DNA from 4 places in the Vibrio lentus genome. Region 3 is predicted to be linked to each of the others. Evidence: predicted binding sites of a transcription regulator. Region 3 holds the regulator's gene; each other region holds the start of a gene.
What was found. Region 3 encodes PurR, which represses purine synthesis genes. Its sites were predicted from a motif close to TNANGNAAACGTTTNCNTNA; they were not measured.
Positions count from the first base shown of each region.

Region 1: a site for PurR is predicted at 3,891-3,910, ahead of purT (formate-dependent phosphoribosylglycinamide formyltransferase). Genes of this name have one in related genera too.
Region 2: a site for PurR is predicted at 3,287-3,306, ahead of glyA (serine hydroxymethyltransferase). Genes of this name have one in related genera too.
Region 4: a site for PurR is predicted at 3,213-3,232, ahead of metK (methionine adenosyltransferase). Genes of this name have one in related genera too.

Region 1 covers NZ_JAUFQE010000002.1:926,300-932,121, reverse strand. The annotation lists gene sbcB (exodeoxyribonuclease I) at 63-1,487, shown strand; gene QWZ07_RS12595 (CidA/LrgA family protein) at 1,512-1,883, shown strand; gene QWZ07_RS12590 (LrgB family protein) at 1,886-2,563, shown strand; gene cdd (cytidine deaminase) at 2,921-3,808, shown strand; gene purT (formate-dependent phosphoribosylglycinamide formyltransferase) at 3,976-5,151, shown strand; gene QWZ07_RS12575 (thiopurine S-methyltransferase) at 5,264-5,822, opposite strand, start outside.
Region 2 covers NZ_JAUFQE010000002.1:2,281,202-2,287,023, reverse strand. The annotation lists gene QWZ07_RS18575 (hypothetical protein) at 1-661, opposite strand, end outside; gene QWZ07_RS18570 (winged helix-turn-helix domain-containing protein) at 764-2,329, opposite strand; gene QWZ07_RS18565 (YitT family protein) at 2,412-3,014, opposite strand; gene glyA (serine hydroxymethyltransferase) at 3,362-4,612, shown strand; gene QWZ07_RS18555 (hypothetical protein) at 4,940-5,266, opposite strand; gene QWZ07_RS18550 (DUF4250 domain-containing protein) at 5,500-5,691, opposite strand; gene QWZ07_RS18545 (YaeP family protein) at 5,693-5,822, opposite strand, start outside.
Region 3 covers NZ_JAUFQE010000002.1:1,799,101-1,804,922, forward strand. The annotation lists gene torR (two-component system response regulator TorR) at 1-654, opposite strand, end outside; gene torD (molecular chaperone TorD) at 943-1,590, shown strand; gene purR (HTH-type transcriptional repressor PurR) at 1,908-2,912, shown strand; cyclic di-GMP riboswitch class I at 3,083-3,168, shown strand; gene QWZ07_RS16450 (TfoX/Sxy family DNA transformation protein) at 3,296-3,886, shown strand; gene QWZ07_RS16455 (TVP38/TMEM64 family protein) at 4,020-4,700, shown strand; gene QWZ07_RS16460 (putative signal transducing protein) at 4,764-5,081, shown strand; gene QWZ07_RS16465 (alpha/beta fold hydrolase) at 5,189-5,822, opposite strand, start outside.
Region 4 covers NZ_JAUFQE010000002.1:2,591,522-2,597,343, forward strand. The annotation lists gene epd (erythrose-4-phosphate dehydrogenase) at 1-823, opposite strand, end outside; gene tkt (transketolase) at 1,038-3,032, opposite strand; gene metK (methionine adenosyltransferase) at 3,410-4,564, shown strand; gene QWZ07_RS19950 (DUF2189 domain-containing protein) at 4,932-5,729, shown strand; gene QWZ07_RS19955 (SprT family zinc-dependent metalloprotease) at 5,808-5,822, shown strand, end outside.

The DNA.
Region 1 (5,822 bases), 870 kb from region 3:
TACTGAACAAAACTAACCTTCAGCCACAGTAAACGGCTCCCGCTTGCTGTTCAGGAAATTCAATGAGTTCAGATAATCAGTCGACCTACTTCTTTTTCGATTACGAAACATGGGGCGTTAGCCCAGCGAAAGATCGCCCGAGTCAGTTCGCCGGTGTTCGTACCGACCAAGATTTCAATATTATCGGAGAGCCTTTGGTTATCTACTGCCAACCTCCTGCTGATTATCTGCCTGGACCTGAAGCTGCATTAATAACCCGTATTACACCTCAAAAAGCCATGTCTCAAGGCCTACCCGAGCCTGAGTTTATCGCTAAGATTCATGCCGAGCTTGCTAAGCCAAATACGACGAGCCTTGGCTATAACAGCATTCGATTCGATGACGAAGTAACGCGATATACCTGTTACCGTAACTTTATCGACCCATATGCGTGGAGCTGGCAGAACGGCAATTCACGTTGGGATTTACTGGATGTGATGCGTGCGGTTCATGCACTGCGCCCTGAAGGTATTAACTGGCCAACGAACGATGAAGGTTTTCCAAGTTTCAAACTGGAACACCTATCTGTGGCAAACGGCATCGAACACGAAAATGCGCACGACGCGATGGCTGATGTTATTGCGACTATCGAACTGGCTAAGAAGTTAAAGGCCGCACAGCCTAAGATGTTTGATTACCTCTACAACATGCGTCATAAGCGCAAGTTGAACGATTTAGTCGACATCGTAAACATGACGCCTTTAATGCACGTTTCTGGCATGTTCGGTCGTGATTGTAATTACACAAGCTGGGTGGTGCCTATGGCGTGGCATCCGACTAACCAAAACGCAGTTATCGTGGTCGACCTAGCGAAAGACCCAAGTCCTTTACTGGAAATGGATGCTGATGAACTAAGAGAAAGGCTTTATACCAAGCGCAGTGAGCTTGCTGAAGACGAACTGCCAGTACCAATCAAACTGGTACAACTCAACAAGTGCCCTATTCTCGCGCCAGCAAAAACGCTCACTGCTGAAAATGCTGAAACGATCGGTATCGATCGTCAACAGTGTTTGAAGAATCTAGCCCTATTACGTGAACATCCAGAGATCCGTGAAAAGCTGATCGGTTTATATTCACAAGAGCGTGAATACGAGAAAAGCAATGACGTAGACACACACCTTTACGACGGCTTCTTTTCACCAGCTGACAAGACCGCGATGAACATCATTCGCGAAACTGACCCAAATAACTTGGCAGCACTGGGCATCACTTTTAGTGACGAACGTATTAAGCCTTTGTTGTTCCGTTACCGCGCTCGCCATTTCCCATGGACGCTAGACGAAGCTGAACAACTTAAGTGGGCTAACCACTGTCGTGAGTATTATGAGAGTCGTTTAGAGGATTATATGTTGAACCTCGAAAACCTCGCGCATGAACATGAAAGCGACGAGAAGAAAATGGCTATCTTGAAAGCGGTTTATCAGTACGTAGAAAAGTTAGCTAGTTAATTCATTATCAAGAGATGTGACACTTTGAAAGAAAGATTGATCAAACTCGTTTACTGCTTAATCTCCTTCACCTTAATCATAGGTGCTCTCACTGCAGGCAACGCGTTACAACAATATCTAGAGACCTCTATCCCAGGCAGTATCTTTGGCATGTTGATCCTATTTACTGCCATGGTGATAGGTATCGTCCCTTCACATTGGGTACAGCCCGGAGCCAGTCTGATTATTCGTTTGATGATCTTATTGTTCGTCCCAATCAGTGTTGGATTAATGGATCACTTCGACATGCTTATCGCCAATGCACTACCAATTATGGCAAGTGCAGTTGGCGGAACGCTGATCGTATTGGTGTCTCTATCATGGTTCTTAGACCGCTTGCTTTCGAGAGGTAAATAATCATGTGGATTCTACTCACTATTGTCGTGTTTCTATTTGCTCGCTGGGTAAGCCAGAAAGTGAACTCACCGCTGTGCAACCCTTTACTGATCAGCATTGGCATCATTATTCCTATTCTGTTGTTCTTCAAGGTCCCTTTCGAGACCTACTACGCAGACAACACTTGGATTACTTACATGCTTCAGCCTGCGGTTGTGGCGCTTGCTTATCCGCTATATGAACAGTTACCTCAAATTCGAGCGAACTGGCGCATCATCACCTTTGCTTGCACGCTGGGCAGTGTGATGTCGATGACAACAACAGCATTGATTGCGGTCGCCTTTAAAGCAGACTTAAGCCTAATTGCCAGCCTACTGGGTAAATCGGTCACCACACCTATCGCAATGGAAGTCTCAAGCCATTTAGGTGGTGAAGCGGCTATTGCTGCGATTCTCGTTTTGATTGTTGGTCTGTTTGGGGCTATTTTTGCTTACCCAATCTATAACCTGATTGGCATTAAGAGCCCGATCGCCAGAGGGTTAACCATGGGCACGGTATCTCACGCATTAGGCACTGCGACATGTGCTGAAAAGAACCAAGAAGATGCGGCATTCAGTTCTCTAGCGCTTGTTCTCTGTGGCGTCATTACCTCGATTATCGCACCGAGTATATTTTCGCTTGTAGTTTGGTTCTATTCTTAACCACTTTGATTACGGTTTATACGTGCTCTAATAGATGAGTTGGTAAATAGCTAAACTCACTGGTTCGCGACTTTTAAGCGTTACAGATATCAATAAGCCCAAGCATAACCTGATTATTTCAGTGATAGCTTGGGCTTTTTTCTCTCATTTATTCATCAATACGAGACAAACTAAACTCAATTTCAAGCAATAAGTGCGATATCAATGGTAGTTTTTGTCGTTGCAATCGATTTCATCTGTGACTTCACTCTAATTATGCAAACCAATGTAACAAAAACAAAGCAATAGTGATCATTGTCACAGAAAAATCCTGAGCATTGCATAGAATTAAAGCCTAAGGTCAATTAAGGATTCAACATGAACAGTCGTATTACCCTGGCGCTGGAAAGTGCTCCAACATCAATGAAAGCGCTTTTGAGTGACATCGTATTAGCAGACAACTTTGACGCCACTATCTCTAAAGAGCAGTTTCAATGCTTGTTGGATGCAAGCGGCCTTTCTGATAAAGAAGCTCGCCTAGCTTTACTGCCAATCGCAGCAGCATACTCTTATGCGCCGCTTTCTGAATTCTATGTTGGTGCCATCGTGCGTGGCCTATCTGGTCGCTTGTACTTCGGTGCAAATTTGGAAATTGCCGGTGCACAACTTGGTCAAACGGTTCATGCTGAACAATCAGCCATCAGCCATGCATGGATGAAGGGTGAAGAAGGCCTTTCTGATATCACGATCAACTTCAGCCCTTGTGGTCACTGTCGCCAATTCATGAACGAACTGACGACGGCAAAAGAACTTAAAGTTCAATTACCACAGCGTGATGAAATGTCATTGCAAGAATACCTACCTGACTCTTTCGGCCCTGCTGATTTGGGTATTACTACTGGCCTAATGACTAAGCTGGATCACCAGTACACGTCAGAAGAAACCAGCCCTGTTGTGGTAAGCGCACTAGCAGCATTAAACCGTAGCCATGCGCCATATACTAAAAATCTAAGCGGCGTTTCACTACAGTTAACAACTGGCGAAATCTTAACGGGTGCATACGCAGAAAACGCAGCATTCAACCCGAGCCTACCGCCACTACAAGTCGCACTTGTTCAACTGAAATTGGCTGGCTTCGATTTCGAACAGATTGAAAACGCAGCCTTGGTTGAAATCGCGGATGGCAGCATTAGCCACTTAGCGGATACTCAATCGACGTTGGAAGCGATTAACCCCGATATTCCAGTGACTTACTTAGCAATTTAAGTACATGTAGTTAACAATATTTTAAATAAGCAGCCCTATTTTCCAGGGCTGCTTTTTTTATGCTTCTAATTCACGCCACAAGCCGCGCAAACGTTTGCTTTTATTCTTCAAATAAGTATGATCACCCCGTTTTCAATCAATCGTTCAAAAGATCGGAAGGAATTTCTATGTTTGGTACCGCTACTCGTGAAAATGCTACTCGTGTACTTCTATTAGGTTCAGGTGAATTGGGTAAAGAAGTTGCTATTGAGTGCCAACGTTTAGGTTTGGAAGTTATTGCATGTGACCGTTATGCAGACGCACCAGCGATGCAAGTCGCACATCGTAGCCATGTACTAGACATGTTAGATGGTGATGCACTTCAAGCTATCATCGAACGAGAAAAACCTGATTACGTGGTTCCAGAAATCGAAGCTATTGCCACCAGCAAGTTAGTTGAGCTAGAAGCACAAGGTTTGAATGTCGTTCCAACTGCGAATGCAACCAAGCTAACCATGAACCGCGAAGGTATCCGTCGTCTAGCCGCAGAAGAGTTGAAACTGAGTACGTCCCCTTACCGCTTTGCAGACACCTTTGAAGATTTCTCAGCCGCTGTTGAATTCGTAGGTATGCCTTGTGTTGTGAAACCAGTAATGAGTTCATCAGGTAAAGGTCAAAGTGTTATCAAAACACAAGAAGACATCCAAAAATCTTGGGACTACGCACAAGAAGGTGGTCGTACTGGCGCGGGCCGTGTGATCGTTGAAGGCTTCATCGACTTTGATTACGAAATCACGCTACTGACCGTTCGCGCAGTCGACGGCGTTCATTTCTGTGCACCAATCGGTCACCGTCAAGAAGATGGTGATTACCGTGAATCATGGCAGCCACAAGTCATGTCAGACAACGCTCTGAAAGCAGCGCAATACACGGCAGAGCAAGTGGTTAACGCGTTAGGTGGTCACGGTATCTTCGGTGTTGAGTTGTTCGTTAAAGGCGATCACGTAATCTTCAATGAAGTATCCCCTCGCCCACACGATACAGGCTTGGTTACTTTGATGTCTCAAGATTCGTCGGAATTCGCACTGCACGTTCGCGCGTTTACCGGTATGCCGATCAAATCAATCACGCAATACGGCCCATGCGCATCAGCGGTTATCTTAGGCCAAGGCACATCGACAAACATCCGTTTTGAAGGCCTTGCAGAAGCGCTAGATGCACCACAAACGCAAGTTCGTCTATTTGGTAAGCCTGACATTGATGGTCGCCGTCGTCTTGGTGTGGCGCTTACTCGCCGTAATAGCACAGAGACAGCAATAGAAGACGCCATTGAAAGCGCTGCAAAAGTAAAAGTGATTTACTAACCAGCTATTCAATTCTGAACAATCAAGAGTTCAAATCTGAACAATAAAAAAGACGGGCTATCGAGCCCGTCTTTTTGTTCGTTTTAGCTGTTGGCTCAAATGTAAACTCAGCTTAAGCGCCAGACTCAATCAAATACACTTCTTCACTGAATCGTGACAAGCCTTTCTTCGCAATCTTAGGGTGTTCATCGTCTGCGATATCTTGATTCAACAAAGTGATCTTATAACCAGCAAACAACTGATCGATCTCTAGCTTAGGTACGCTAAACGGAGGCCCTGCCATCTCGCTTTGATCGTAGTCCAATGTCACCAATAAAATCTTGCCGCCTGGCTTTAACAGTTGCTTCAAACGTTCCACATATTGCACGCGAATTTCAGCAGGCAACGCCACCAAAGAAGCACGATCATAAATGATGTCAACTGGCTGAATGGGCGCAGTGAAGTAGTCACCGGTGTAAACACTCAGCTCATCGAATTGATAAAGCTCATGTTGGCCACTGATTTGAGTCACTGTCGGGGTGTATAAGTGCTCAGAGAAAAATGCGCGAACCGCAATCTGGCTTAATTCAACACCTTGAACCTCTTCATGCTTGGTCGCTAACCAAATCAAATCTTCACTCTTGCCACACAGAGGCACGAAGACACTCTTGTCGTAACTAGGGTTGGTCTTT
Region 2 (5,822 bases), 480 kb from region 3:
GCCAAGTAACTCGGCATGAAGCATCAGTTGGAAGGCTTGATACCCATGAGTGGTCTTCAAAGTCATTTAGCATGTTAGCGACTGCTTCGCCATCTAACGTCACTTGCAATGAAACGGCTTCTTCACTGATATCAATGATTGGATTGCTCTCTTTTACGTCAGCACCCTTTAAACGGAAAAGTGGGCTGCTGCGCATAACGGTTGTGATGTATTGGCTACCAATCAAGTAGGCATTGGTGAGCTCATGTAGACTGCGGTCGGGGCCTACAAAATAGATGCTACCGTCTTCTTGTGTACCTTCAACATTCGTTATGATGTCTTCAGAAACATAAAATTCGGTGGTGCCGTAATTGATGAGGTCATTGAGCACTTGAACTACCGCTTCATTGCCGGTCTCTTCTTCTAGCCCTGCAATAATGACTTCACCGCTTAAAGGTGTGAAGTTCATGGTCATCACACCTTCAGCCTGACCATCTTTGGTAAATGAGTAGCCCAATGTTGTTTCTGGTTTAGGGGCAAATGCAGAGTTCGCTATCGGGTAGTCAACCTGACTGCTTGGCCCTTTGTTACCACCTGTTGAACCAGAAGAAGAACCACCTCCGCCGCCACAACCATAAAGAACAAAGAGAGAAGCTGTTAGCAGCGTCATGGATTTTTTCATGTTGAACATTCCTAAAGTTGGAAGCCCTTGATGGGCTCGATGTTTTTAGGAATGCTATTGTTTGAAGAGTAAATAGGGCAAAAAACGAAGTTACATAAAATCTTAATTTATATTTAAGTTATTTATTTTAAAAGGTTTTTTATTTTGTCCTGAAATCTGTTGCCCAACAGCCGTGCAGTAATTAAGCATTAAGCTTTCCCACTGTTTTATGATCAGAGGCTCTTTAACGCTTAGCTTCAAGCTCTTCCAAGGTTGTAGGCAGGTCGATTTGGATTCAGGTTTAGATAGTCGAGCGAACAGATCTTCGGATGGAACCACTCTTAATAACGCAACCAGAGACTCCATGTAGTTCAGGCGGAACTTCTCCATGTTGCCTTGCTTATAAGCAATGTGAGAAACCATCATATAAACCAACGCATTTTCGATCGTAGAGTTTCCTGAGGTATTGGTCAGGAATTCTTTTGCGGTTTGTAGGTCTCTCAGTTTGAAATGAATGATACCAAGCCACAGTTTGAGCTCGTCCGGTAGTAACTTAAATCGAGTTTGAACAAGATTAGTAAAGGCAATGAGCTTCTTCTGATCCGTTTCAAATAGAGCAAGTTGTCGCGCAATCAGAGTTGAAGTCATGGTGTTGAGTTTGATGCCATCAAACGTGATGGTTTTTCCACTCAGCAATTCGCTGATTTCGTTGTTGTCGACTGACCATTCAGGAGGCAATGGTGCGGGCAGAGCAAAGTAGTTAGCTAACTCGCGGTTGATCTCCATAACGCTACTGCTGATATTATTAACATCAATAGAGTAAACCCCACCAAACGCTAGCTTCCCTGAGTTTGGGTAAATTAGGCTTATTTTAGCGATAAGACGTTTATCTACTTCTTGATCCTTCAGCTGGATATTAAGCAGGTAATCACTGGTACGCATGTTTTTGGCTCCCGGAAAGAAGGGAGAGCTATCTATAGGATCAAGGAAGTAGCTTGGCGCATCTTGATTGGCAAGATCGGTGTAGGCATATTCAATTTGCTGTTGAAGTAGCAACGCTTTTACGACTTTTCGGTATTTTCTGGAATTATCGCCAATGGCATCCAATCGATTCAGCAGAAGTTCGACCTTAGGAATCAATCGTTGGTCTCGTTCGACTTCGGAAGCTCGAGTCGAAGATTGCCAAAGCATATAACCCATTACCGCAGTGCTGATCAGCAAAGCCAAAGACACCACAACAAGCCAAGGGTTAACTGGATTGGAGCCGTCCCCTTTTTTACTGGTTGGAGGTTCTATTACGGCATCATCCGCTGCGGTATCAGGGGAGCCTGTGGCAAAGCTAATTGAGCTGGGGTTAAGGAAATAGCCCTTGCGCGGGTAAGTCACCAATATTTTGGTTGCGTCGCTATCAGGGAGATATTTTTGAAGTACTGAACGTAAGGTGCTGATTCGGTTAGTAAGAACATTTTTGGAAATGAAGTTACTTTGCCAGACAGATTCAATGATGTGCTCGGCAGCGAGCGGCTGACCAACGCTGGTAAGAAATAACTCTAAGAGCTCGATAGAACGAGGTTCTAAATCAATGACCTGCTCGTCGCAGCTTAAGACTCGTGTGTTGGGGTTGAATTCCAAGCCTTCAATATAAATAGAGGCTTGTTGGTCTTTGGCGCTAGAGAGGTAATCTTGCATAGAAAAGGCGATGGTTTATAAAACCTAAATTCTAGCTGTTTTTGTTATTAAAAACAGCTAGTAATTCATAGGGTGATTGGTATTAAGACGCGTAGTTCACGGAATAACGAGTCGGTTTGTGATTCATTGCCAATACGATGTTCAATACCGCGGTGCCTAATACAGAGACTGCAATCACCCAAGGCGATACGAAGAAGAAGGATGCAAACAGAATACAGGCATCAATGGCCATTTGGGTTTTGCCTACTGAGATACCGTAGCGATCTTGAATGAACAGACACAATACGTTGAAGCCACCCAAGCTTGAACGATGACGGAACAAGATCAACATGCCTAAGCCCATTAACAAGCCGCCAGCGACTGCACAGTAAATTTCATTATGAACGTCTAACGAAATCACCAAGTATAAATGGTCGGCAAATACAGACACTAAAGCTCCAGAGATGGCACTGCTTATTGCGAAGTGACGGCCAAATCGTTTCCATGCCAATAGATAGAATGGACAGTTCGCAATAAAGTACAGAATACCAAAGGTTACTGGCGTAAATTGACTCAAAAGCAGAGCTAAGCCAGTAGTGCCACCAGTAAGCAGGTTTGCTGACTGTAAAAAGAATACGCCTAACGCCACTAAAAACGTGCCAGTGAGGATTGCTACCCAATCTTCTTTGCGTGTGTGTTTTTCCATCGTTTTTATAATTACCTAACCAATAAAGGCGTGTATAGTAGAGAAAAACTTTAGCTTTCGGTAGCTAGAGGGGCAAAATTAAGGTAAACCTATGTAATCTGCGTTTTACAGGGTGTAAATCGTAAAATTGACAGTAAGCGTCATCTTTGGTTGGATATGCTTAATAACCATGATGAATCTTATATGTGATTATGAAAAAACTGCATGATAAAATTGCAATTAGCTCTTTATGACCTAGATCAAATTATGTAGAATGCGTCACATCAAAACGGTGACGGAAACGTTTGCTTTCGGTCGTTGTGTGGTTTTTTTGAAACTTTCAGTACAATCTGAGTCAGGAGATACAGATGCTTAAGCGTGACATGAACATTGCTGATTACGATGCGGATCTATTCGCAGCTATCCAAGAAGAAACTCTTCGTCAGGAAGAGCACATCGAACTTATCGCTTCAGAAAACTACACAAGCCCACGTGTAATGGAAGCTCAAGGTTCTCAACTTACAAACAAATACGCTGAAGGCTACCCAGGTAAGCGTTACTACGGTGGTTGTGAGTTCGTAGATAAAGTTGAAACACTAGCAATCGAACGTGCATGTGAACTATTTGGCGCGCAATACGCGAACGTACAGCCTCACTCAGGTTCTCAAGCGAACAACGCTGTATACATGGCACTACTAAACGCTGGCGATACAGTTCTTGGTATGAGCCTAGCGCACGGTGGTCACCTAACTCACGGTTCTCCAGTAAACTTCTCTGGTAAGCTTTACAACATCATTCCTTACGGTATCGATGAAGCGGGTCAAATCGATTACGAAGAGATGGAAGCGCTAGCTATCGAGCACAAGCCTAAGATGATCATCGGCGGTTTCTCAGCTTACTCTCAAGTTTGTGATTGGAAGCGCATGCGTGAAATCGCTGACAAAGTAGGCGCTTACTTCTTCGTAGATATGGCGCACGTTGCTGGTCTTATCGCTGCAGGTGTTTACCCTAACCCAGTTCCACACGCTCACGTTGTTACAACAACAACGCACAAAACGCTTGCTGGTCCTCGTGGTGGTCTTATCCTTTCTAACGAAGGTGAAGATCTTTACAAGAAGCTGAACTCAGCAGTATTCCCAGGCGGTCAAGGTGGCCCTCTAATGCACGTTATCGCCGGTAAAGCTGTAGCGTTCAAAGAAGCTCTTGAGCCAGAATTCAAAGAATACCAAGCTCGCGTAGTGGCTAACGCAAAAGCAATGGTTGCTGAATTCCTAGCACGCGGTTACAACATCGTTTCAGGTTCTACAGAGAACCACCTGTTCCTAGTTGACCTAATCGACAAAGACATCACAGGTAAAGAAGCAGATGCAGCACTAGGTTCAGCTAACATTACAGTTAACAAGAACTCAGTACCAAACGACCCGCGTAGCCCGTTCGTTACGTCTGGTATCCGTATCGGTTCTCCTTCTATTACTCGTCGTGGTTTCTCAGAAGCAGACGCGAAAGCTCTTGCTGGCTGGATGTGTGACATCCTTGATAACATGGGCGATGAGTCTGTTATCGAAGCGACAAAAGCAAAAGTATTAGAAATTTGTAAGCGTCTACCTGTTTACGCTTAATTTTTCTTCGTAGTAATTTGAACTTCGTTGTCGAGCATGCTCACTTACATCCGTAAGCTCCGCGTGCTCTCCTAGAATTTCAAACGACTACTGTGAAAATACTTTTAAAGGGGCTCATTGAGTCCCTTTTTGTTTTAGGGAAAGGTGCTGAAAACTCCGCGCCTTTTCCTTGAACTAAAGCTATTTGATTGAAAAATACGATTTGAAAGGCTCCTATCTAGGAGCCTTTTTTACGTTTGAAAGTTAGCTATCTGAGTAATTAAAGAGCGGGTAATAAAAAGGGCTAATGCTTTCACATTAACCCTTTGTTGTTTGTTGGCATCGGTTTTATTTTTTGATGCTGAGCAAGGTGCCTGACTTACATTTGAATGAGTAGTACTTACGGCTTTCATTGAACTTGCCTAGGCCTTCGCCATCACAGTAATCGATGTTGATATCACGCATCACTTCTAGCGTATCTTCGCTACTTAAAGCGAATTTAGAGCCGTCAGAGCAGACGATGCGTACTCTTTCATCATGACTTACTGAGTAGATATCGACTTCGGTATTACACAGCTCAAAAGAGGCTTCACGAAAGTTGTCTTGCTGAGTATTTGAAGCGCAACCAGCGGTGAGTGTGGCTGCAATAACGGCTAAAAGTCCAAGTCTTTTCATTGTTAATCCTTCGCTATCATCAAGTTGAATGATGAGGTTTATATGCTGTTTGAGGTAGCCTATACAACAATACGCTTTGATTCAAGGAGCGTTGGTTGACTCTAAGATATAAAAGTATAGGTGCAGACAGATAATTTATAACTGGCTTACTGCATGTTTAGTTACTACGTATCATCAACAAAAAAAGACCAACGCAGAGGTTGGTCTTTTATTAGGAAGCTTGTTTTCAATTATTATCGAAACTGTTTGGCTTCTGGAAGATACTCAAAACCAGCAGACGCGAGTTTAGCGATCAATGCGGCTTTATCGATTTCGTAGAAGTTGACCACTCGATCCAAATCACCACCGAAGTCGTCACGCAGTTTCATGTTGACGATGCTCATCAACATCACAGGATCCATCTTTTCAAAGTTAGCGAGGTTCATGTTAGTCCTCGAAATCTGAGATCAATAGGTTAGCTGCGGCAAATGCAGCGCGATCTCTTGCTTCTTTAGGAAGGGATTCATCCGCAGCAAGGTCATTCAATGTTTTTACAGCGCAAGTGATCGCTTTAGGG
Region 3 (5,822 bases):
AGGGTCGAACTCCATCTTCGCACGCATGCGACGGATTAGCACGTCGATGGTTCGATCATTTGGAGCATCCACTCGGTGGCTGATCATGTTCAAAATACGTTCGCGACTTAACACTTGGTTAGGGTAAGAAGAAAGCGCAACGAGCAGCTCATATTCTGCTTTAGTCAGCTTAACTGGCTCACCATTTTTACTTAAAGCACGACGAGGGATATCAAACGTCCACTCACCAAAACGAACCACAGATTCGTCTTCAGCTTCAACTGCCGTACCAACCGCGGTTTTGCGAGCCGCAGCAATACGCCAAAGTAAGTTTTTAACTCGAACTAATAACTCGCGAAGTTCGAAGGGTTTAGTAACATAATCGTCTGCGCCCATTTCTAGGCCTACAATTTTGTCGATGCTATCCGTGCGTCCAGTAACTAAAATAATCCCAATGTCCGATTGACTGCGTAATTCGCGAGTTAGCATCAATCCATCTTCGCCTGGTAAGTTGATGTCTAGCATAATGAGATCAACGTTGTTTTCTTCCAACACGTTTCTCATCTGAGCGCCGCTTTCCGCTTCGCTCACTGTGTAACCTTCGTTCTGGAAATATCCAACCAGCTTACTTCGGGTTACCACATCATCTTCTACGACTAATACGTGATAGCTCATCTACACCACTTTTCTTATTTAATAGTTTCAGTAACCATTCTATTCATAACTAGTAACAATTCTAGTGGTACAGCAGATAAAAGCGAGAAACATGAATCTTTTTTGATACAAGACAATCTAAAACCTTGCTATTTATCGTCCATCGCAATTCAATATAGGCATTACGACTAACGAGTCACTTTGCGTTTAGCAAATAACCTTGTTATTGAGCCTTGGTGTGCTTATACCCAAATGACTTCGCGATGCTTGGGTATATAAACATCACAAGACTAAATCAGGATCTATGAAATGAAAGATACGAAAGCATTCAACGAACAAAGAGCTGAAATCTACTGGTGGCTATCAAGCTTGTTCGCTAAAGAGCTCACACAAGAAGAACTCGACCACTACCACTCTGTTGAGATCCGTTCTTTCCTGACTGGTTTAGGCGAAAACGAAACACTCAAGCCTGCGATTGATAAACTGGTAGACGCATTGAACCGTCTACAAACACGTGAAGATGCCCAACTAGAACTGTCTGCTGACTTTTGCGATCTATTTTTAAAGACAGATAAACATGGTGCTCTACCTTACGCTTCAATGTATATCGGCGAAACAGGTCTATTAAACGATAAGCCAGCTAAAGACATGGAAGAGATCATGGCTAAGCACAACTTGGTGGTTAACCAAGATCTGAAAGAGCCAGCAGACCACATTGCTATCGAACTTGATTTCCTTGGCAATCTCATCATCCGTTCAAATGAAACTGAGCTTGAAGAAGAATTAGAAAAATCGTTCACTGTTCAACAGCAATTTATTGAACAACAACTCCTTACTTGGGTACCAAAGTTCAACGTTAAATGTTGTGAGATCGATTCATTCGGTTTCTATGCATCTGTGGCAACTCTTCTCGTGGCCTTCTGTAATTTGGACACTCAGTATTTAGCGGGTGAATAAGATACGCTGATGATTAAGTAAACAAATTCAATAGAATGTGACAATTCACCAAGATTTCTGGGTGAATTTTATTGCGAGTAATTTCTAGTCAGTCTAAAATTGTGACCGCAAACGATAAAATATGAAACATTCACGAAATGCTATGCTTATTTAAGTTCAGAGCATTTCGGTGTTAAGACAAGCCGCTCAATAGCGGTTTTTTGTTTTTTAGCACTTTAGTACCCCAAAGAGCCCTACAAATTTAAGCTCTTAGTTAGGTAGCTTAACGGCTACTTTATTCCGTACTTTGGGAAAGTAGCTTCTAATAGGATAAAACCATGGCCACTATAAAAGATGTCGCTCGCTTAGCAGGCGTATCAACTACCACCGTTTCTCACGTAATCAACAAGACACGTTTTGTTGCAGAAGCGACTCAAGAGAAAGTAAATAAAGCCGTAGACGAGTTAAACTACGCACCAAGTGCTGTTGCGCGTAGCTTGAAATGCAATTCAACACGTACTATCGGCATGTTAGTGACTCAATCAACAAACCTCTTCTTCTCTGAAGTGATCGATGGTGTTGAAAGCTACTGCTACCGTCAAGGTTACACTTTGATTCTGTGTAACACGGGTGGTATCTATGAGAAGCAACGTGACTACATACGAATGCTTGCAGAAAAACGTGTAGATGGCATCTTGGTTATGTGTTCCGACTTAACAGAAGAACTTCGTGGCATGTTAGATCGCCATGCTGATATCCCAAAAGTTGTCATGGACTGGGGCCCTGAAACCTCTCAGGCTGATAAGATCATCGATAACTCTGAAGAAGGCGGCTATCTAGCAACCAAGTACCTGCTAGAACGTGGTCACACAAAGATTGCTTGTTTAAGTGGCCACTTAGACAAAGCAGCATGTGTAGAACGCATCGCGGGTTACAAACGCGCACTCAATGAAGCGAAGGTCGCAACCGACGAAAAGCTCATCATTGAAGGTAACTTTGAGTGTGATACCGCTGTACTTGCGGCTGATAGAATTGCTCAGATGGAAGATCGCCCTACCGCTGTGTTCTGTTTTAACGACACTATGGCACTTGGCCTGATGAGTCGCCTGCAACAGCAAGGTATTCGTATTCCTGAAGATATTTCGGTTATCGGTTACGACAACATTGAACTTGCAGAATACTTCTCTCCACCATTGACGACGGTTCACCAACCTAAGCGTCGTGTTGGTAAAAATGCATTCGAAATTTTGTTAGAGCGCATTAAAGATAAAGATCATGAAAAACGTGTCTTCGAAATGCACCCAGAAATTGTTGAGCGAAGCACAGTTAAAACGTTAAATTAATTGATAAATCGAGTTTAATTTCATTAAGCGCACCTTTGAGTGCGCTTTTTTTATAAGCAGATAAAATAAACCCAGTTGCATAACACCAAGATCATTAATTGAAGCAATATCACATTTTGAAATATCAGGTGTGAGCCTCATTCAACAAAAACTTTATTCTATTCAGTCAGTCACGCACAGGGCAAACCACTCGAAAGAGTGAGACGCAAAGCTTCCGGCCTAAACCACTCGTTGGTATGGTAGCGGGGTTACCGATGGCAAAATGCGGTAATTACTAACAATTTAGTAATTTACGGCTTATTGACAATTTAATTGCAACATTTTGCTAATCTCTCGGACCTGCTTATTTGGTGGCGTAGTTCAAATACACCGAGATAGATAACATGGATAAACCGATACTAAAGGACTCAATGAAATTATTTGAGCCCCTAGGAAAAATAAAATCACGCTCAATGTTTGGTGGATTCGGGCTTTTTGCTGATGACACTATGTTTGCTCTGGTTGTTAACGACCAGCTGCACATAAGAGCGGACAAAGACACAACAAAGCAATTCGAGCAACAAGGGTTTCGACCATACGTCTACAAAAAACGTGGTTTCCCTGTCGTCACAAAGTATTTCGCATTGCCGGAAGGCTTGTGGCAAGACCAAGAGAAAATCTTGCAGCTTGCTACGACGTCTTTGGGGTTTGCTAAAGAAGAGAAAGCTGAGCAATCTTCTGCTAAGCCAACTCGATTAAAGGACCTCCCTAACCTTCGACTCGCTACCGAGCGTATGTTAAAAAAGGCTGGGATCGATTCTGTAGAATGTTTATATGAATCTGGCTCTGTAAACGCATTTAACGCCATCAAGGAATCACATGCTTCCTCTGTCAGCATTGAGCTGCTTTGGGCGCTAGAAGGTGCGATCAATGGTACTCATTGGTCTGTTATACCGCAGCAACGTCGTGAAGAGCTTATCAGTCGCGTCAATTAATATTGTCAGTTCAAACTATCTACATAACTAAGCCGCATTCTTGCGGCTTTTTTTATATCTGTTGAAAGTTAATCTATGCTTTGCCTGTCTATCTATACTAATGGTATGCATTGAAAAATTAGAGGAAGTATCAATGAGTAAGAAAATGATATTGGGTATCGTATTGGTCGTAACGATCGTCTTGTTAGGCGTCAATTTCGGCCAATACCTAACACTTGAGAATGCGAAAGCTCAACAAGCTGTTTTGAATGACTACATCGAGAGCAATTTTATTGCCGCTGCTGCAATTTACTTCGCCGCCTATGTCATGATCACGGCTTTCTCAATTCCTGGCGCTGCGGTTGTTACTCTGTTAGGCGCTGCCTTGTTTGGTTTCTGGAACAGTTTACTGCTGGTATCTTTTGCGAGTGCTATTGGTGCAACTCTCGCCTTCTTAAGTAGCCGCTACCTGTTACGTGACTGGATCCAAACCAAGTTTGGTGACAAGTTAGCAACGATTAACAAGGGCGTTGAAAAAGACGGGGCATTTTACTTATTCTCTCTGCGTCTGATTCCTGTCTTCCCATTTTTCCTTATCAACCTGTTAATGGGGTTAACCCCAATGTCGGTAACTCGTTACTACATCACAAGCCAAATAGGGATGTTGCCAGGTACTGCGGTTTTCTTGAATGCTGGTACTCAACTCGCAGAAATTGATTCACTTTCGGGTATCGTATCTCCTTCAGTACTATTGTCATTTGCCTTGTTGGGGGTATTCCCAATTATTGCTAAATGGTTGATGAGTAAGTTCCGCTCAGCACCTGTGGCTGACTAACGTGTATAGCGGAATAACGTATATAACTGACTAAAACCCAAAGCCGAATAAGGTTCTATTTCAATGAAAATCTTCAGTGCATCGAATCCTACAGAAGCCCATATCATCTGTGGATTGTTAGAAAGTGAGAATATTGCGTGTGAAGTCCGTGGTGAGGGCTTGTTCGGTTTGAAAGGGGAAATCCCATTCACTGAGGAAACTGACCCTTACGTATGGTTATATGAGCCAGAATTGGCCAGTAAAGCCCGCACGATAGTCAATGACTACCAAAAACAGCAAGATTCGATCATCTATGAAGAGTGGCGTTGTGGTGAGTGCCATGAAGTCAACGAAGCGCAATTCGGTTCTTGCTGGCAATGTGGTGCTGCATCACCAGAGTAAGAACATTACGAACGATACTCCTCCCTTAAAATAAAAACGGGAAGCTAATATTAGCTTCCCGTTTTTATTTAATTCGATTTATTTGTTCAGATAGCGAACCAAGAGGATCATTGGATTTGTTTTTGAATAAACGCGATAGAACGTTGGTTGAACTCTTCAGGGTTTTCAACATTACACACATGTCCGCAATTCGCTATTTCCACTAACTCACTCGACTCGTGCGCTTCAACCATCTCTTTTACCGGCTTGATGAACATGTAGTCACGTTCTCCCATCAAATAAAGAGTCGGGATCGGCAACTCTCTATCTTTGAAGTATTTCATTAGAGGGTTCACATCAGCGGTAAGGATGAACCAACGTTTAAATTCTTTTTGACACAGTTTTTTGGCTTCGCGGATAAATAGATGGCGAGATTCTTTTTGGCTTTTCTGCGGCATAACAACATAAGCAAAAAGGCTGTATAGCCACATGTATGGAATGATGTGCTTGCTTAAATTACCCAGCTTTATTAGTACTTGAGAGCGAGTATTGAGCTTAGTCACTGCACCACCGAGTACCATTGAACGCACGCGCCCTGCCGCTAATTCCGCTACGTTGCGAACAATAATCGTCCCGAGAGACATACCAACGAAATGCGCTGAACGGATTTTTAGATGATCAAGAACTTTAAGGATATCGAGCGTGACCGATTTGAACGTATAGCGGTTCGTAATCAGGCCTTTAAGTATGCTGTCTGACTTA
Region 4 (5,822 bases), 790 kb from region 3:
TAACAATGGTTTGATTTACGTCATTAACTTTCACATTTGCATTAATTGTGACACTTAAATCCATCGCAGTGACGTTTACCGTTGGTACACGCACAGATATCGCTTCAAATTTGTTAGAAAATTTCGGGAAGATTCTTTCAATACCTTTATGCAATTTGGTATCGACAGGAATGATTGATTGGCTTGCTGCTCGAGTTCGACGAAGGTCGCTGTGGTATGCATCGATAACTTGCTGGTCATTCATAGAAGAGTGAATGGTCGTAATCGTGCCGGACTCAATGCCAAAGGCGTCATCAAGCACCTTGATGATAGGGACAATACAGTTAGTCGTGCATGAACCATTGGAAACGATTCGATGGTCAGCGGTAATAGTGTCGTGATTCACACCGTAAATAATGGTGTTATCCAGATCGTTAGCACCAGGATGTGAAAACAGCACCTTTTTCGCCCCAGCAGCAATGTGCGCTAGGCCGTCATCACGGCAACCGTAAACGCCAGTACAATCGAGAACAATATCAACCTCAAGGTCACGCCAAGGCAACAACTCAATATCAGCAAGGTGTAAGATACGAATCGTATCGAACTCTCCTTTGTCTTCAGCACCAACGCCATGATGAACATAGATGTGCTCTTGATCATTAGAGATTTTCTTGCCGAAGCGGCCGTGACTGGTGTCGTATTGCAATAGGTGAGCCATAGCGTCTGGCTGAGCAAGCTCATTGACAGCTACTACTTTGATTTGTTGGCTTTTGCCACTTTCATAGACAGCGCGTAATACATTACGCCCTATTCGTCCAAATCCGTTTATCGCGACTTTTAGCATAGTTCCGTACATCTAACCAAAATTTCGTGCAACAGATGATAACTGAATCCTACCTAAAAGGCATTACTTGAATAACTCAGTTTACTCATGACAGATTGATCTGCTGCTTGTAAGGATTAGTCTAGGAGAAAACAAATCCCAGATACAAAAAACCGAGCTCTACGCTCGGTTTTTTCTTTCATTTTACTGTTAACACTAGGCTAGCAATCAATGATTAAGCTAAAAGCTCTTTCGCTGTATTTACTACGTTTTCAGTAGTGAAACCGAACATCTTGAACAGCTCGCCTGCTGGTGCAGATTCGCCGAACGTTGTCATACCAATGATCTTGCCACCGAAGCCAACGTACTTGTACCAGAAGTCAGCAATGCCAGCTTCAACAGCGATACGAGCTGTAACGTCAGATGGAAGTACAGACTCACGGTACTGCGCGTCTTGCTTGTCGAATGCGTCAGTTGCAGGCATAGAAACTACGCGTACTTTCTTGCCTTCAGCTGTTAGTTCAGCAGCAGCGCTAACCGCTAGTTCAACTTCAGAACCAGTCGCGATAAGGATAAGCTCTGGTTTGCCTTCGCAATCTTTCAGGATGTAACCACCCTTAGCGATGTTTGCCACTTGCTCAGCGTCACGATCTTGTTGTGCAAGGTTTTGACGAGAGAAGATAAGTGCAGAAGGACCATCTTTACGTTCGATTGCCAGTTTCCAAGCAACAGCAGACTCAACTTGGTCACATGGACGCCATGTGCTCATGTTTGGAGTTAGACGTAGAGATGCGATCTGTTCAACCGGTTGGTGAGTAGGACCATCTTCGCCTAGGCCGATCGAATCGTGCGTGTAAACTTGGATGTTCTGAATTTTCATCAGAGCAGCCATACGCATTGCGTTACGTGCGTATTCCATAAACATTAGGAACGTCGCGCCGTATGGTACGAAACCACCGTGCAGAGCGATACCGTTCATAATAGCCGTCATACCGAATTCACGTACACCGTAGTGGATGTAGTTACCAGAAAAGTCATTTGTTTCAAGCGACTTAGAGCCAGACCACATAGTCAGGTTAGAAGGCGCAAGGTCAGCAGAGCCGCCCATGAATTCAGGTAGCATAGCACCGAACGCTTCTAGAGCATTTTGAGACGCTTTACGTGAAGCGATGTTAGCTGGGTTAGCTTGAAGGTCAGCAATGATTGCGTTTGCTTTCTCTTCCCACTCAGCTGGTAGTTCGCCGTTTGTACGACGTTTGAATTCTGCTGCTAGCTCAGGGTGAGCCGCTGCGTATGCGTCAAACTTAGCATTCCACGCTGCTTCTTTCGCTGCGCCTGCTTCTTTCGCATTCCACTCAGCTGCGATATCAGCTGGAATTTCGAAAGGACCGTGTTCCCAACCAAGTGCCGCTTTAGTTGCTGTAATTTCATCAGCGCCTAGTGGAGCACCGTGACAGTCGTGCGTACCCGCTTTGTTTGGAGAACCAAAACCGATGATAGTTTTAGTACAGATAAGTGTTGGACGAGGATCCGCTTTAGCTGCTTCAATAGCAGCATTGATAGCGTCAGCGTCGTGACCATCAACTGCTGGGATTACGTGCCAGCCGTAAGCTTCAAAACGCTTAGGTGTATCGTCAGAGAACCAACCTTCAACTTCGCCATCGATAGAGATGCCGTTGTCATCCCAGAAAGCAACCAGCTTACCAAGACCTAGCGTACCCGCTAGAGAACATGCTTCGTGAGAAATACCTTCCATCAGACAACCATCACCCATGAACGCATAAGTGAAGTGATCGACGATGTCGTGGCCTTCTTTGTTGAACTGTGCAGCCAATGATTTTTCAGCCATCGCCATACCAACAGCATTGGTGATGCCTTGGCCTAGAGGACCCGTCGTTGTTTCGATACCAGGAGCGTAACCGTACTCTGGGTGACCTGGAGTCTTAGAGTGCAGTTGACGGAAGTTTTTCAGGTCTTCAATTGAAAGCTCGTAACCTGCAAGATGAAGCAGAGAGTAAATCAACATTGAACCATGGCCGTTAGACAGAATAAAACGGTCTCGGTCAGCCCACTCTGGGTTTGCTGGGTTGTGGTTCAAGTGACCACGCCAAAGAACTTCAGCGATGTCAGCCATACCCATAGGTGCGCCAGGGTGGCCTGAATTTGCTTGTTGAACGCCATCCATGCTAAGTGCGCGAATTGCATTGGCTAGATCTTTACGAGAAGGCATGTCTGCTCCTGAGTACATAAGCGATTTAAAAAAGAGATTGATGCTAAAGTTTTCATTTTTATTAGCGCGGGTATTCTCTCAAACGACTTTAGCGACTGCAAACGTTTTACTGGCATTTTAACGGTCACTTTTCGCAATTTTCGAACATTTACATCACTTAGCAATGCGTTATCTCGACCGATACGCAAACGTTTAGTTATGACATATCATAAAAAAGAGCTTGTAATTCGACCGCTGGAATTTAGAATAGCCGTCTAGATGTAGAAACACCTACAAAATATACTGTATTTAATGGCGGCGCTTCCTAGCTTGCGACGCCTAAAATTATTTGCATTTAACTATTTGCAACTAAAAACTAAACTAAAAGTGGAGCTCTCATGGCTAAGCACCTATTCACTTCTGAATCTGTTTCAGAAGGCCATCCAGATAAAATTGCAGACCAAATCTCTGATGCTGTTCTTGATGCCATCTTGGAACAAGATCCAAAAGCACGTGTTGCTTGTGAGACTTACGTAAAAACCGGCATGGTTATGGTTGGCGGTGAAGTAACAACGTCTGCATGGGTTGATATCGAAGAAATCACTCGTGAAACAGTTCGTGAAATTGGTTACGTTCATTCTGATATGGGCTTTGACGCTGACTCTTGTGCAGTACTAAACACAATTGGTAAGCAGTCTCCAGACATCAACCAAGGTGTTGATAAAGCCGATCCTAAAGATCAAGGCGCAGGCGACCAAGGTATCATGTTTGGTTACGCGACTAACGAAACACCAATCCTAATGCCAGCTCCAATTACTTATTCTCACCTTCTTGTTAAGAAGCAAGCTGAAGTACGTAAGAGCGGCAAGCTTGACTTCCTTCGCCCAGATGCGAAATCTCAAGTTACGTTCCAATACGACCAAGGTAAGATTGTTGGTATCGACGCAGTGGTTCTTTCAACTCAACACTGTGATTCAGTAACAACACCTGACCTACGTGAAGCGGTAATGGAAGAGATCATCAAGCCAGTACTTCCTGCTGAGTGGATCAACAAAGACACTAACTTCTTCATCAACCCAACCGGCCGTTTCGTAATCGGTGGCCCAATGGGTGACTGTGGTCTAACCGGTCGTAAGATCATCGTTGATACCTACGGCGGCGCAGCTCGTCACGGTGGCGGTGCATTCTCTGGTAAAGATCCATCAAAAGTTGACCGTTCTGCAGCTTACGCAGCTCGTTACGTTGCGAAAAACATCGTTGCTGCTGGTATGGCTGACCGTTGTGAGATTCAATTGTCTTACGCTATCGGTGTTGCAGATCCAACATCTATCATGGTTGAAACGTTTGGTACTGAGAAAGTAGCTCACGAAATCATCATTGAAGCAGTTCGTCAAAACTTCGACCTACGTCCATACGGTCTTCAAGAGATGCTGAACCTTCTTCAGCCTATCTACAAGCAGACTGCTGCATACGGCCACTTCGGTCGTGAAGAGTTCCCTTGGGAAGCGACTGACAAAGCAGCAATCCTTGCGGACTTCGCTGGCCTAAAATAATTTAGCCACTGCGATTTGTTTCTTTAAAGCCCTTACTGCTTAGTAAGGGCTTTATTTTTATGCACTTACCAAACCTTTCCTTGCTAGAACACCCTGCCCAAGTCTTCTTTACCGTTAACCACTTAGTATAAAAACCCACCGATAATTTGTGTTTTCGAACACTACTGACAATAGTTAAGGTAACTCCTAGGCGATCAAGCTCACATTTAACTCAAAGTAATTCAGTCTGATAGCTCTCGTTAAATGCACGCTAGAACAATAACTGGGACGAAAAAGAGCATTTTAGCTCAACACCATAATCCTCATATGATCGCAATACTGAGCTTTATGGAACTATAACTAGGACGTTATTTAACTAGGGGGATATATGCCTCGTACTGTACACCCATCCGAACTGAACGATAAGAAACACAAGGTCAGCGATCAGGATTATGCTCGCACTATTCCTTGTAACCAAGTAAGCATATCCGCCCCATTCCATTGGTTATCGCTTGCACTGCATGACTTAGTGAGAATGCCATTAATCAGCGCATTTTACGGTTTGTGCTTTATGGGTGCGGCCATCGCAATTGTTCAACTTGTCCAATGGCAAGGAACACATTTGGTCGTTATGCCAAGCTTGATTGTGTACATGCTAATAGGGCCGTTTCTTGCCTTAGGCCTGTATGACGCAGCCTGGGAAAGAGAAAAGGGGCACAACGCTAGCCTACTGCACTCGATGAAAGCCATCACACGGAACTCAACCCACCAATGGGCGTTTGCGATTGTATTAATGGTCGCGATGATATTCTGGATGCGTATCGCAGCATTATTGCACGCACTTTACCCTTCAGTACAAGGTGCACCATTGACCGAATTTGCTCCCTTCTTAATTACAGGATCTGTGATTGGTTTTGTTATCGCTAGCCTGATATTTAGTATCTCAGCATTTTCAATTCCACTAATGATGGAGAGACGTGTAGATGTAATGAGTGCGATTTTTACTAGCTTCAACGCTGTTAAATCAAACATCCCTGCGATGGTCGTTTGGGCTGGTATCATTGGTACTGGTATCTTAGTCGGCTTCGCGACCTACGGTGTGGGTATGATTGTAACGATGCCATTACTTGGCTACGGAACATGGCATGCTTACCACGAAGTCATCAAAAAGAAACATCACGTTTAAATCGTTTCACGATCGATGAGCAATGTTATGATAAGGCCTTAGCTTAAACGCTGAGGCTTTTTTTGGAGTTAACAACGCTTGTCTTACACCCCG